DNA from 3 places in the Phyllobacterium sp. P30BS-XVII genome. Region 1 is predicted to be linked to each of the others. Evidence: predicted binding sites of a transcription regulator. Region 1 holds the regulator's gene; each other region holds the start of a gene.
The links. The regulator PhoB, encoded in region 1, activates phosphate uptake and scavenging genes when phosphate is short. The targets are predictions, from matches to a motif close to TGTCATNNANCTGTCAT.
Positions count from the first base shown of each region.

Region 2: the regulator PhoB is predicted to act here: its motif matches at 2,205-2,221, upstream of FHW17_RS02055 (glycerophosphodiester phosphodiesterase family protein).
Region 3: the regulator PhoB is predicted to act here: its motif matches at 2,904-2,920, upstream of FHW17_RS06560 (DUF1868 domain-containing protein).

Region 1 covers NZ_JACGXO010000001.1:1,014,056-1,018,903, reverse strand. The annotation lists gene FHW17_RS05065 (GNAT family N-acetyltransferase) at 1-436, shown strand, start outside; gene FHW17_RS05060 (VWA domain-containing protein) at 444-1,634, shown strand; gene phoB (phosphate regulon transcriptional regulator PhoB) at 2,004-2,690, opposite strand; gene phoU (phosphate signaling complex protein PhoU) at 2,705-3,430, opposite strand; gene pstB (phosphate ABC transporter ATP-binding protein PstB) at 3,454-4,227, opposite strand; gene pstA (phosphate ABC transporter permease PstA) at 4,290-4,848, opposite strand, start outside.
Region 2 covers NZ_JACGXO010000001.1:414,829-419,676, forward strand. The annotation lists gene FHW17_RS02040 (VOC family protein) at 1-76, shown strand, start outside; gene FHW17_RS02045 (LysR substrate-binding domain-containing protein) at 97-1,002, opposite strand; gene FHW17_RS02050 (nitronate monooxygenase) at 1,103-2,155, shown strand; gene FHW17_RS02055 (glycerophosphodiester phosphodiesterase family protein) at 2,315-3,715, shown strand; gene FHW17_RS02060 (phosphatase PAP2 family protein) at 3,825-4,848, shown strand, end outside.
Region 3 covers NZ_JACGXO010000002.1:124,790-129,637, reverse strand. The annotation lists gene FHW17_RS06570 (hybrid-cluster NAD(P)-dependent oxidoreductase) at 1-508, opposite strand, end outside; gene FHW17_RS06565 (aromatic ring-hydroxylating dioxygenase subunit alpha) at 515-1,759, opposite strand; cobalamin riboswitch at 1,882-2,083, opposite strand; gene FHW17_RS06560 (DUF1868 domain-containing protein) at 2,184-2,894, opposite strand; gene FHW17_RS06555 (L-fuconate dehydratase) at 3,004-4,281, opposite strand; gene FHW17_RS06550 (fumarylacetoacetate hydrolase family protein) at 4,321-4,848, opposite strand, start outside.

The DNA.
Region 1 (4,848 bases):
CATCCGTCCCATCGAGAAAGCCGATGAACCCGAATGGCGTCGCCTCTGGACAGCCTATCTGACGTTCTACGAAACATCCGTAGCCGAAGACGTTTATCAGACGACATTCAAGCGGCTGCTTTCCGGCGGCGAACACGAATATCGCGGCTTTCTCGCCGAGCTTGACGGCAAGCCTGTTGGTCTTGCGCATTACCTTTTTCATCGCCACTGCTGGACCATCGCCGATACCTGCTATCTGCAGGACCTTTACGCCGACCCTGACATACGCGGTCAGGGCATTGGCCGCGCGCTGATCGAGGCTGTTCATGTCGAGGCGACAAAGGTTGGCTCGCAATACGTCTATTGGACCACTGCCCATGACAACGAAACGGCCCGCAAACTTTATGACCGCATCGGTGAACTGACCCCATTCATTGAATATCTGAAAATGGTATAATCACCTCATGTTCATTCCCTTCTTTCTTGAACTGAAAGCTGCAAAAATTCCCGTATCGCTGCGGGAATATCTGACATTGCTTGAAGGACTGGATGCCGGGCTGGTGAGCTACGATGTCGAGGGGTTCTATTATCTCGCCCGCTCGGCACTGGTAAAAGATGAGCGGCATATGGACCGCTTCGATCAGGTTTTCGGCCATGTGTTCAAGGGACTGGAATCCCTGACCGGCGAGAATGGTATCGACATTGCCAATCTCCCTGAAGAATGGCTACGGCGTCTTGCCGAAAAACATCTCACGGAAGAAGAGAAGAAGCTGATTGAGGCACTTGGCGGTTTTGACAAGCTGATGGAAACATTGCGCCAGCGGCTGGAAGAGCAAAAGGGCCGGCATCAGGGCGGGTCAAAATGGATTGGCACCGCTGGCACCTCGCCGTTCGGCGCCTATGGCTATAATCCGGAAGGAGTGCGGATCGGTCAGGATGAGGGCCGCCATGGCCGCGCGGTGAAGGTCTGGGACAAGCGCGAATTCAAGAATTTTGATGACAGTGTGGAGCTTGGCACCCGCAACATCAAGGTCGCGCTGAAACGCCTGCGCCGCTGGGTGCGTGAGGGCGCGGATGACGAGCTTGATCTATCGGGCACCATCAAATCCACAGCCGAGCACGGCTATCTCGATGTGCAGACCCGCCCGGAACGGCGCAATCACGTCAAGTTGCTGATGTTTTTCGATGTCGGCGGTTCCATGGATGAGCACATCAAGATCGCTGAAGAGCTGTTCTCCGCCGTGCGCTCGGAATTCAAACACATGGAGTATTTTTATTTCCACAATTGCCTCTATGAGGGCGTGTGGAAGGACAATCGCCGCCGCCATGCGGAAAAGATTCCGACGCTTGATGTGATCCACAAATATGGACCTGACTACAAGGTGATCTTCGTCGGCGATGCCGCCATGGCGCCCTATGAAGTGTCCCATCCGGGTGGGTCGGTCGAACACTGGAATGAGGAAGCCGGTGCCATCTGGCTTAGCCGCGTTCTCGATCACTGGAAGAATGCCGCCTGGCTCAACCCATCAAAAGAACAGTATTGGGGCTACACCGCCTCAACCGCAATGGTCCGCAAGATTTTCGCTGATCGTATGTACCCAATGACCCTTGCCGGTATTGAACAGGCAACACGGGAGCTTTCGCGCAGGGATTAGGTTGTGAGCGGTAGGGGACGTGGTTCGTGGTTCGTGGTTCGTGGTTCGTGGTTCGACATAACAACCATGAGGGACAGTGAGGATGCAAGCTAATCGCAGAGATTGCAGAACTTGACTCCCTGTAGCTCCCAATCTCCGTCATCCTCGGGCTTGACCCGAGGACCCATAATTAAATAGCGCCCAGCTCCGAGTTCGTTTTGAGCTTCTTAGCCGTGGGTCCTCGGGTCAAGCCCGAGGATGACGCGGAGGGATTGAGGTTAAGGGAAGCCATGTACTGCAATCTCTGCGATTAGCCTTGCATCCTCACTGTCCCTCATGGGTTGTTATGCCGAACCACGAACCACACGTTGTACAGCTATTTTAAACCCATCAACCAAACGAATAACCGGCACCGCGCACAGTGCGGATCGGATCGATCGAACGGCCAATATTGATAGCCTTGCGCAGCCGTCCGACATGGACGTCAACCGTGCGATCATCCACATAGATGTCAGCGCCCCAGACATTGTCCAGCAACTGACCGCGTGAGAAAACCCGGCCTGGTGATTGCATCAAAAATTCCAGCAGACGGAACTCGGTTGGACCAAGCTTCAACTCGCGTTCCTTGCGGAACACCCGGTGCTGCTCGCGATCAAGCTTCAGATCGCCAAAACTCAGCACATGCGACAGGAGGCTCGGATTGACCCGGCGCAGCATGGCCTTGATACGGGCGAGCAGTTCTGGGGTCGAGAACGGCTTGACCATATAGTCATCAGCACCCGTCGCCAGACCGCGCACCCGTTCGCTTTCTTCGCCACGCGCTGTCAGCATGATGATCGGCAGGATTTCCGTCTCGCGCCGCGCCCGCAGGCGGCGGCAGAGTTCGATGCCGGAAAGGCCCGGCAGCATCCAGTCGAGGATAAGCAGGTCAGGCACTTTTTCACGCAGCGCGATCTCGGCCTCGTCGCCCCGTGCGATTGTCTCGACGACATAGCCTTCGGCTTCAAGATTGTACCGGAGAAGGACGCTGAGCGCTTCCTCGTCTTCGACAACTGTGATTTTGGGAGCTATCGCCATTGCTGGATTCCTGATTAAGGCTGTCTGGCTTCATCAACGATGATGCTGTGGGTCTGGTCTTCCTTGGGCCGTTCGGCTGGAAGCTGCGCACCCGTCACGATGTAGTAGACCGTTTCAGCAATATTCGTCGCATGGTCTCCGATGCGCTCGATATTCTTGGCGCAGAAGAGAAGGTGCGTGCAGGCAGAAATGTTGCGCGGATCTTCCATCATGTAAGTCAGAAGTTCGCGGAACAACGATGTGTAGAGCGCATCGATTTCGTCATCACGCTCGCGGACAATATTGACCTGCTGCACGGAACGCGTCGCATAGGCGTCGAGCACATCCTTGAGCTGTGTCAGGGCGAGTTCGGCGATGGTCTGCAGACCGCGATAGACGGAGAGCGTCTGACGCGTATCGGTGACGGCAACAACGCGCTTGGCGATATTCTTGCCCAGATCACCAACCCGTTCGAGATCGGACGAAATACGGATGGCACCGATGATTTCGCGCAGGTCAATTGCCATGGGCTGGCGCTTGCCGATGATGGTGATGGCCTTCTCGTCAATCTCGCGCTGTCCGGCATCAAGAATGAGGTCATCGGAAATAACGCGCTGGGCCAGCGCATTATCGGAATTCACCATGGCGGTGACGGCCTGTTCGACCATGCGTTCCGCATGGCCGCCCATCTCGGCAATCTTGTGGGTCAGGAACTTCAGTTCGTCGTCATAGGAACGGACGGTGTGTTGCGTCTCGGTCATTTTTTTATCCCTGTTTCCCGTGATTAGCCGAAGCGTCCGGTGATGTAGTCCTGCGTGCGCTTTTCCGTCGGATTGGTGAACATCATTTCCGTATCACCCACCTCGACCAGATTACCCAGATGGAACATGGCCGTGCGCTGCGAAACGCGGGCGGCCTGCTGCATCGAGTGGGTCACGATGACAATGGTGTAGTTCTGGCGCAGTTCGTCGATGAGTTCTTCGACCTTCGCCGTAGCAATCGGATCAAGCGCCGAGCAGGGCTCGTCCATCAGGATAACTTCCGGGCTGACCGCTATGGCGCGGGCGATGCACAGGCGCTGCTGCTGACCGCCGGAAAGACCTGTACCGGCTTCATGCAGGCGATCCTTCACCTCGTCAAAAAGACTGGCGCGGCGCAGGCTCTTCTCGACGATTTCTTCCAGCTCGTGCCGGTTCTTGGCAAGGCCATGGATGCGTGGGCCATAGGCAACATTTTCGAAGATGGATTTTGGAAACGGATTGGGCTTCTGGAAGACCATGCCGACACGGGCGCGCAGTTCAACCACGTCGATCTTCGGATTGTAGATATCCTCTTCATCGAGCGTGATCTTGCCGCCGATCTTGCAGCCTTCAATCGTGTCATTCATGCGGTTCAGCGAGCGCAGGAAGGTGGACTTGCCGCAGCCGGATGGACCGATCAGCGCTGTGACCATCTTCTCAGGCACATCGAGGCTGACACCAAACAGGGCCTGCTTTTCACCATAGTGAACGGTGACATCCTTGCCCTGCATTTTGATCGTATTGACCTGTGCATTCATTTTGTCGTTTACCGCTTTTTCGAGAGATCGTTCTGTCATCAGATTCATGGTTCGCTCCCGTTTTACCAGCGCCGCTCAAAGCGGCGACGCAGAATGATGGCTCCAATATTCATGACTGCGAGAAACAGAAGCAGCACGATGATAGCGCCTGACGTGCGTTCCACAAAGGCGCGTTCCGCCTCGTTGGCCCACATATAGATCTGCACCGGCAGCGCAGTCGAAGGATCAAGCGGCGTGACCGGATAATTGGCAACAAAGGCCACCATGCCGATCAGCAGCAGCGGCGCCGTTTCGCCAAGCGCATGGGCGAGGCCGATGATCGTCCCGGTCAGGATGCCGGGTGCAGCGAGCGGCAGCACGTGATGGAACACCATCTGCGTTTTCGATGCACCAACACCCAGCGCCGCCGAGCGGATGGATGGCGGCACGGCGCGCAAGGCGGCGCGTGTCGCGATGATGATTGTCGGCAGCGTCATCAGGGTCAGAACCAGACCACCAACCAGCGAGGCGGAACGCGGCAGACCGAAGAAGTTAATGAAGACGGCAAGCCCGAGAAGACCAAAGACGATTGACGGAACAGCCGCCAGATTGTTGATGTTGACCTCAATAATATCGGTCAGG
Region 2 (4,848 bases), 600 kb from region 1:
CAACTATTATGCAGCCTTTGTGATTGATCCTGATGGCCATAACATCGAAGTGGTTTGCCACATGCCCGCGGCTTGATGGACCTTATTGGAAACGGTTCAACTAACGCGTACCACATCATCTTTGTCTTCGAGATTGGAACATTCCAACAGCAGCTGACGGAATTCTTTGAAAGCGGGCGTGCCGAAGCCCGGTCGGCTGGCAACCCATGTGTCGACCCGCATCAACGGTTTGATTGTGAATCGTGCAGCATCGGGCACGAGATCGAGCACGCTACGCGGCAAGATGGAGAAACACGACCCCGCCGCGGTACACGCTACCATGGCATGATAGGACCCCACTTCCTGAATCCGCAGCGCCGTCCTTTTTGAACCAAAGTCCATGGCCCACTCCTCCGCCAGCATGCGATAGGTGCAACCGGGCGCGAAAGCGGCAAGGGCACGCGGCTTGATTTCTTCCGAATGCTGGATCTCGGGATGCCCCGGCGGCAGCAACAAGACCAGTTCCTCACGAAATACCGGCACCTTATCCAAGACGTCCGGCGCGAGCCACCACTCGCCTTCAGGCACGGCGATCAGCGCGCAGTCGATTCGGTGAGCAAGGAGCGCCTCGATGAGCTGACGGGTTGGCGCTGTCGAAAGATCAATGGTGACCTGCGGCCACCGCATGTTGAACTCGGCAAGCGGCATCGGCAAACGTGTGGCGGCGGTTGACTCCATTGAACCGAGACGCAGGATACCGAGCGGTTCTCGAGGATTGACGGTTTGCTGCGCCTCCTCAGCCAGATTCAGGATGCGCTCTGCATAATCCAGATAGGCCGCGCCCTCTGTGGTAAGTTCCATGCGCTTCTTGTCTCTCTGGAATAACGGCACACCGACCTCCGCTTCCAGTTGCTGGATTCGGGTCGTGACATTTGAAGGCACGCGACCCAGCAATTCAGCTGCTCGGGTGACGCTCTGCTCCCGGGAGACTGCGCGGAAAACAGCGAGCGATGCAAGATCCATAAAATTCTCCATTGCAGAATAACTTTTACTATGTATTCTTTATATGAGAATTAAAGTCAATCATTCTCCAGATGAAGTATGTCAGACGAGGTATAAGCGCATGCTCAAAGCACTTGGCGTCCAGCTTCCTATTGTCCAGGCGCCCATGGCCGGAGTTTCCACTCCTGCTCTTGCCGCGGCAGTCTCCAATTCAGGCGGATTGGGATCACTCGGGATCGGAGCCAGCACGGTGGCGCAGGCCCGTCAGGCGATTGAAGAAACACGCGCACTGACTTCCCGGCCCTTCAATGTGAATGTTTTTTGCCACGAGCCGGCCCGCCGGGATACGGAGATTGAAAGCAATTGGCTGAACTATCTCGCACCCTTTTTCTTGGAATTCGGCATTGAGACACCGGCTACGCTTGATGAAATCTACAAGACCTTCCTCGCGGACGAAGACGCGTTTCGCATGCTGCTCCATGAACGGCCGGCAGTCGTAAGCTTTCATTTTGGCCTCCCTAGCCCCGACAAGATTTCTGCTTTTCGCAAAGCCGGTATCACGATGCTGGCGACTGCGACCAGCCTGTCCGAAGCCAAGGCGATTGAGGCAGCCGGGATCGATGGAATAGTGGCGCAGGGAATTGAAGCTGGCGGCCACCGCGGCGTTTTCGACCCGCAAGGGGTCGACGAGAGGCTGAGCACGTCGGTTCTCGTCCGAATGCTTGTCACAAGGACCAGCTTGCCGGTTATTGCGGCAGGTGGCATCATGGATGGCGCAGGCATCAGAGCATCGCTCGATCTTGGAGCGACTGCTGCACAGCTCGGAACAGCATTTATCCTATGCCCGGAATCCACAGCAAATGCCGGTTATCGGCAAAATCTCAAGAGTGACCGGGCCACGATCACACGATTGACGTCGGTTCTCTCAGGACGCCCGGCGCGCGGCATTGTCAATCGCTTCATCGAATATTGCGAGGCTGCCGGAAGCCCGATACCCGCGCCCTATCCGGTAGCATATGACCTTGCAAAGCGGCTTCATGCTGGCGCGGCGAAACATGGCAATAACGAGTTTGCCGCCCAGTGGGCTGGTCAGGGAGCGCCAATGGCGCGTGAACTGCCCGCCGCGCAGCTGATAAAGGTGCTTGCCGGTGAGTTGCAAGCTGCGGGTCATTGATTGCTTTGCCTCGATGGTCAAGTCGTCCTGTAGCCTGCATCTCCCGCATGGTCATCCACTTGTCAGATAGTTGCGATAAAAAGGCGGAAAGGCGTTGGTGCGGCTCACGGATTTCGAGATGCGCAAAGCCATGGCATCGGCAGGATTGGAGACGCGATCATGAAGTATATTCTCGCGGGGTCGAAAGTGCTGACTGGTTTCGTACTATTGTGCTCGGTGGCCTTTGCACTGAATATCCAGCCAGCGGCTCAGGCGCAAAACGCTTCCACTGCCGTGAACCAAAAAACTTTCCTAACTCTGGATGGTAAGCCACCGTTGATTGTCGGACATCGGGGCCTGCCGGGGTTGGTGCCGGAAGAGACCGAAGCGTCCTATGATCTTGCTGCGGCTCTGGGAACAGACGCCCTCGAAGAGGACTTGCATCTGACCAGGGATTGCGTGTTGGTAGCACGCCATAATCCATGGTTGAGCGACAATACCAACATTGCCGACGTGGCAAAGAGCAATGCTGATGTTGCGGCCCGCAAGCGCACGGTGCCGGGTGTCCCGGTTAAGGTGAAGTGGGCGCAGACTCCGGTCAGCGGGCCCGCAGAATATCTCACCGACCTTACCAATCCGGCGGATGCCAAATCGGTGCTGAAATCCCTGATCGTTGATGGCGAAGACCACACCAATGATTGGTCGATTACCGATTTCACCATGGCGGAACTGAAGAATTGGATTGCCGGTACGACGTTTGATGCAGCCAATGAACGGCCAAAGGTTTTCAATGGCAAATTCCCGGTCCTCAGCTTTCAGGAGATCATCGATATCGCCAAGGCAAAGGCCAAAGAAACCGGGCGCGTGATCGCTGTCTATCCGGAGACCAAGAATCCGACGTGGAACAATGCGCAGGCCATCGCCAATGGCTGCGGAGCGCCGGGCAGCCGCCCGCTTGAGGACGCTTTGATGAAAATCATCAAAGATAACGGCCTCGATTCAAGGGACGCGCCGATTCTGGTACAGAGTTTTGAGCCAAGCAGTCTGAAATATATGCATGATCACGGACTGCAGACCAGACTGGTCCAGCTTATTGATGGCGACGGCGTTGATTTCAAAACCGGCAAAGTTCTTTATGACGACATCACCAATTCCCGCCCTTTCGACTGGACAGTCTCCGGCGACCCGCGCTGGTTTGATGCCATGCTGACTCCCGAAGGCCTCGCTGAGATCAAGACCTATGCCGACGGCATCGGCCCATGGAAACCTCAGATCGTGCCTCTCAAGATCTCGCCATGGAAAGAGACCAACGCAGATGGCACACCTTTCAAGGGATCAACGCCCGAAGCCTCGACTCAAGATCCCACGAGCCTGATCGCCGATGCACATAAGGCTGGTCTGTTCGTGCATGTCTTCACCTTTCGGAACGAAAAGAAATATCTGGCCGCCGATTACCACGGCGATCCCAGCCTCGAATATCTCAAGTTCTTTCATTTGGGCGTAGATGGCGTCTTCACCGACTTCACACCCACCGGGGTGAGTGCGCGCGTCACTTACCTGCAGGAACCGGGATTGGAATGAGCCGCTTGACCAAAAATAGCATCCATTTACAAATCATGAATTTCAACCTCCGAGCCGCGTCAGCCATCGTCAAGGGTTTGACAAAGCTACATCCAATAGGAGTTCAGCCTTGCGTATATTTAATTTATTCGTCATCAGCCTCGGTCTTGGTCTGGTATCTGCGACCCACGCAGAGGCCCAGACAGTCTCCAATATTGCTGTCCTGAAAGGACTTTCGCCGCTGACCGTGCTGAGCAAATCGGCAAATGGCAAAGCAGCATTATCTTCGAACTACGCTGTAACCGGCGGAATACAGACAGGCGACATTCGTCAGGCGACTTTGCTGCCCTTTACCGAACAACAACAGCAAGCACTCAGAGATGCCTTCATCACCGATGGCAATCTGGCCCAACTGGCAGATGGGCTTGGCACCACCTTGGGCGGAGCCTATGTGGCGCGTGCGCATTATCAGGATCGTGAGCATTTCACGAATGTATCGCAGGCCGTGGCAGATCTGATCGCCTATACCAATGCGACGACAGCGCCCGACTCTAATTCGGGAAAGTATTTCTTCGCGAACACCACGACGGATGGCAAGAATCCAGTCTCGGCGGAAGCTTTGGAAATCCTGCAGAAGATTGGCGGCAGCGTTGATGTTTTCGGCACCAATTACGGCCGCCCAGCCGGTAGTCCCGGCGCGGATGCCTTTGGTGATTCCCGCCCGTTCCAGACGCAGCCACAGACTCTCACGATCATCGGTCGGGACTATCTTGGCGTACCGGCGAACAATACCGTCTATAATCGCGGACCGGTCATGAACCTGACCGACAGCCCTTCTTTCCCCAGCGGGCATACGACTTACGGCTATATGGGGTCCATTCTGCTGGCGGTGCTGGTGCCGCAGAGATATCCGCAAATGATAACGCGCGCTTCGGAATACGGTAATGACCGCATCCTCATGGGTGCGCATTATGCCATGGATGTTCTCGCAGGACGCACCCTCGCAACCTACGATTTGGCGCATCTGCTTGCCAATGACAGCGCCTATATTGGGCAAACTCTAAAGAATGCTCCCGTCATCAAGGACTATCAGGCGGCGGTCAAAACAGCACAGGCGGAGTTGACCGAGGCACTCAAGGCGGGCTGCGGTGCTG
Region 3 (4,848 bases), on a different contig from region 1:
TATCGCTGGGGCGGCGGGCGCAGGTAACGAAGCTGATATCGCTCTGCGGCGCGCAATCATGCATCCAGCGGGTCATCGACATCATCGGCGTAATGCCAGATCCCGCCGAGATGAACAGATATTTTTCGCCCGGATGCTTGCGCATGGAAAAATCGCCGAGCGGCCCGAATGCCTTCAGCCGGACACCCGGCGTCAGGTGATCCAGCATCCAGCGGGTGCCGATACTGCCTTCCTGCGCTTTGACCGTCACAGCAATAGTGAATGGCCGTGACGGGCTGGATGACAGCGTATAGGTACGCAAAACAGCTTCGGGCTGGGTCGGCAGTTCGAAGGTCATGAACTGGCCCGGCTCATAGCGGAACCAGTTCTGATTGTCGGAACGGAATGTGAAAGTCTTCACATTCGGCGCTTCCTCAATGATCGACAGGCACTCCAATAAATGCAGCCGATCATTCCACGGCTGCATCTGGTCGAGGTGCGGGTAAGACTGAGGAACGCCCATATTCATTTTTACCTATGCTACCTTGCTGAGCCGCGTATCACCGCCGGTGAGACGCTCTTCCATGAACCTGCAATACCATTCGAGGAACTGCAGTACGCCGCCTTCATGTTCGGTCGAATAGGGACCGGGTTCATAGGCGGGCGAGCGGATGCCGAAAGCGTTTTCCTCGACAATACGGCGGTCCTGATCATTGGTTTCCGTCCACACATGCGTCAGTTCTTCGAGGTTATAGTCTACGCCCTCGACGGCATCCTTATGTACCAGCCACTTGGTTGTAACCTGTGTTTCATCCGGGCCAAGCGGCAGCACACGGAACGAAATGGCATGGTCGCCAAGAATGTGGTTCCAGGTGGTCGGATAATGGAACAGCAACAGCGAACCGATCCGCTTCTCATTGACAATATCGCTGAGCTGCTTACCGACGGCGCGGCGACCGGTCATCGTATAGCTTTCCGAATCCCGCAGCAGCGGAACACGGGTGGCGCGATACTGACCATCATCGGACATGCGGAAAGTGCTTGGGAGGCCCGCAGCTTCACAACGCTGCCAATGTTCAGCAATTTCTGGATCGTCACCGGCGCCCTGTACACCGGTGACACTCGGCGCTTCCGGGAAAGTCTTGCACAGTTCAGGATGGTTGGCGACGCAGTGATAGCACTCGCGATTGTTTTCCCAGACCAGCTTCCAGTTGCCCTTCTCCACAATGGTGCTCTGATAGGCAACCTTTGTGTCGATGAGCTTATGCGGTGCAAGATAAGGCTCGATCAGTGCGCGGGTTGCGCTGAAATCAGTCGGGTTCTGCGCAAGACAGATGAAGATGTAACCACCAACGCTTTCGCAATGCACAGGCTTGAGGCTGTGCTGGCTGGGGTCGAAATCATCGCCCATCTGGCGCGCGAAAAGCAGGCGGCCGTCAAGCTCATAGGTCCACTGGTGATAGGGGCAGACGAGCTTTGCCGATGTGCCGCGCTCAGCCGCACAGACGCGCGAACCGCGATGGCGGCAGGAATTGTGGAAAGCACGAATCTGGCCCTGACGGTCACGCACGATGACCACAGGATAGTCGCCCACCTGCACGGTGAAGAAATTGCCGGGCTTGGTGACTTCGCAATCATGGCCGATGAACAGCCAGTCACGATAAAAAATATTTTCCATATCCAGACGGTAATAGTCCGGATCGGAATAGAAGGCCTGTTCGAGGCCGTAGCCGGGTTTCCGGTTTTTCAGGTTCCGGAGCAGTTCGTTGCGCATATCCATGTCGTGTCCTCGCCTCAATGTTGCGAAAGAACTGACTGGTGGTGACGGAGGAAGAACGCCTACACGGTCAGCACAAGCCGATGCCCGCATAAAATCATGCTCCTTGATCGCCCACCGCGATCAGTCGGTTTCAGTCCCGAGGCTGGTTTCCGGGCTCTGGAGTTGCCATCTCGGCTGTCACGACGCCTTCCCGGGTTGTGGCCCAGTGGCTGTTATGCCGTGTTTCACTCCACTACCGTTGCGGGGGCAGCGCCGGGTTTCCGACCGGCTTCCCAATTCTCCGCTTCCCTAGAAAAAAGCGGCACCTCAAGTGCCCCGATAAAAGCATTCGGCATAAAAAAAGAATAGGTGCGGAAACGACATCCCATTTACGTAAGACGACACTGTACACTATGTCGCAGAATGGCCAGCAGGTGCCCCTAATTCAGCCGAGAACAACAAGCTCTTCAAAGTGGTTCATATCGACGAAACTGCAAAAAGCCGGCGGATTAAGCGCAATAATGGGCGCATCGCGTTGAATGGTAGCAAGGCAATCATCGAGAAGCGCCTGCCATGCGCCAAGCCGTTCATCGGGAAAACGTTCGATCACATAGGCCAGTGTAATATGGAAAACATAGGTGTCGTGATCAGGATGCCGATACCCGAACGGAACGGCCAATGCGTCGCGCCAGGCCCGCAGGATTTGCTCGTCATATTCGCTCGCACCGGCAACCGTAAGTCCCGCAGGTGTGACATCGATCACTTTGACATTAAACGGCCCACACCCTTCAAAATCCTGCAGACGATCCACATAAAGCTGGGTCATATCGTCAATACTGGTCTCAAGCGCAACATCATCTGGCCAAAAGGATGCCCGGCGGCGATATTCGATGATACCCTGAAACAGGGTCATGTGCAGGCTGGAGATGGGTGTGAATGCCAATTGCCCGGCATCCGGCATAGCCAGCATCCGCTCGCGCACCGCAATAACAGCCGCCTCAGACTCAGAACCTTTCACCAGATGGCAGACCACCGTATTGCCCGGCTCAAGCTGAAACTCGCCCTTGGTGTTATAGCGCCTGCCGAGATGAACGGGCGGCTCCGGGTGAAGGCTGGCGGCAAAGCGGGCAAGTGAAGGCTTGATCAGGTCGAGCATGGAAACCCCGTGACGAGTAAATGAGAGTGTCACATGCCAATGGGACTCACTGGCACGCAAATGATCCCTCCGCCATAGGACAGCTCTTTGTCAGGCAGATGAAGCCCGCCTATGGCCGGTAAAGATATTCCTCGATCGAAGCCTGTTTCATTTCAATCGAGAAACCCGGCAGTGATGGCGGCATATAGGCCGCGTCCTGAATGTTGCAGGGATCGATGAAATGCTCATGCAGATGGTCGACATATTCGATCACCCGGCCCTCTTTCGTGCCCGACACAGCAATATAGTCGATCATCGACAGATGCTGCACGTATTCACAAAGACCCACGCCGCCAGCATGCGGCCAGACGGGCAGCTCGTACTTCGCGGCAATCAGTAATACGGCAAGCACTTCATTCAGTCCGCCCATGCGGCACGAATCGATCTGCACCACATCAATAGCGCCTTCAGCGATGAACTGCTTGAACATGATGCGGTTCTGGCACATCTCGCCCGTGGCAACCTTCACTGGCTTGATCGCCTGCCGGATCTTGCGATGCCCAGCCACATCGTCAGGGCTGGTCGGCTCTTCGATGAAGAATGGCTTGACGAAGGCAAGCTTGTTGACCCAATCGATGGCTTCGTTGACTTCCCATACCTGATTGGCATCGATCATCAGGATACGATCCGGCCCGATCACCTCGCGCGCAATGGTCAGACGGCGAATATCGTCCTCAAGATCGCGGCCAACTTTCATCTTGATGTGGTTGAAGCCTGAATCAACAGCCTCCTGACAAAGACGGCGCAGCTTTTCGTCGGAATAGCCAAGCCATCCCGCCGACGTTGTATAGCAGGGATAACCCTCCGCCTTCAGCGTTGCTATCCGCTCCCGTTTGCCGGTCTCAGCCTTGCGCAGAATGTCCAGCGCCTCCTCGCGTGTCAGCACATCAGTCAGGTAGCGGAAGTCGACAATATTGACGATCTCCTCAGGCGTCATTTCGCCAACCAGCTGCCAGACTGGCTTGCCCGCTTCTTTCGCCAAAAGATCCCATACTGCATTGACCACGGCACCGGTTGCCAGATGCATCGCGCCCTTATCCGGCCCGATCCAGCGCAACTGGCTGTCACCCGTGATGAAATGCCAGAAACGGCCCGGATCTTCCTTCACCCAGTCCAGTTCAAGCCCGACAACCAGATGCTTCATCGCTTCAATCGCGAGGCAGCAGATTTCGTTGCCGCGACCGATGGTGAAGGTCAGGCCATGACCGGAGAGTGCCTTGTTATCCGTATCGAGGATAACATAGGCGGCGGAATAATCCGGATCCGGGTTCATGGCATCCGATCCATCCAGACTCTGCGAGGTGGGAAAGCGGACGTCGAAGACGCGAAGATCGGTGATGCGGGTCACAATATGCCTCTTGAATAATGTTGCGGGACCAGCACTGAACTAAACGTCAGCGCGAGCCACCTGTTTCTGGGTGCCAAGACCATCAATGCCAAGCTCGATCACATCACCGGCTTTGAGGTAGCGCGGTGGCTTCATGCCCATGCCAACGCCGGGCGGTGTTCCCGTCGAGATGATGTCACCGGGATGCAGCGACATGAACTGGCTGAGATAGGAGACGAGGAATGCAGCACCATAGACCATGGTCTTGGTAGAGCCGTTCTGCATTGTCTCGCCATTGACCTTCAGCCACATGCCGAGATTCTGCGGATCGGTGATTTCATCCTTTGTCACCAGCCATGGGCCGGTCGGACCGAACGTGTCGCAGGATTTGCCCTTGGTCCACTGGCCCGCACGTTCAATCTGGAAGGCGCGCTCGCTGACATCATGCACGGTGCAGTACCCCGCGACATAATCCAGTGCTTCGGCCTCGCTGACATATTTTGCCGTCCGGCCAATGACGATGCCAAGCTCGACTTCCCAGTCGGTCTTCTGCGAACCGCGCGGAATAACAAGATCATCATTCGGGCC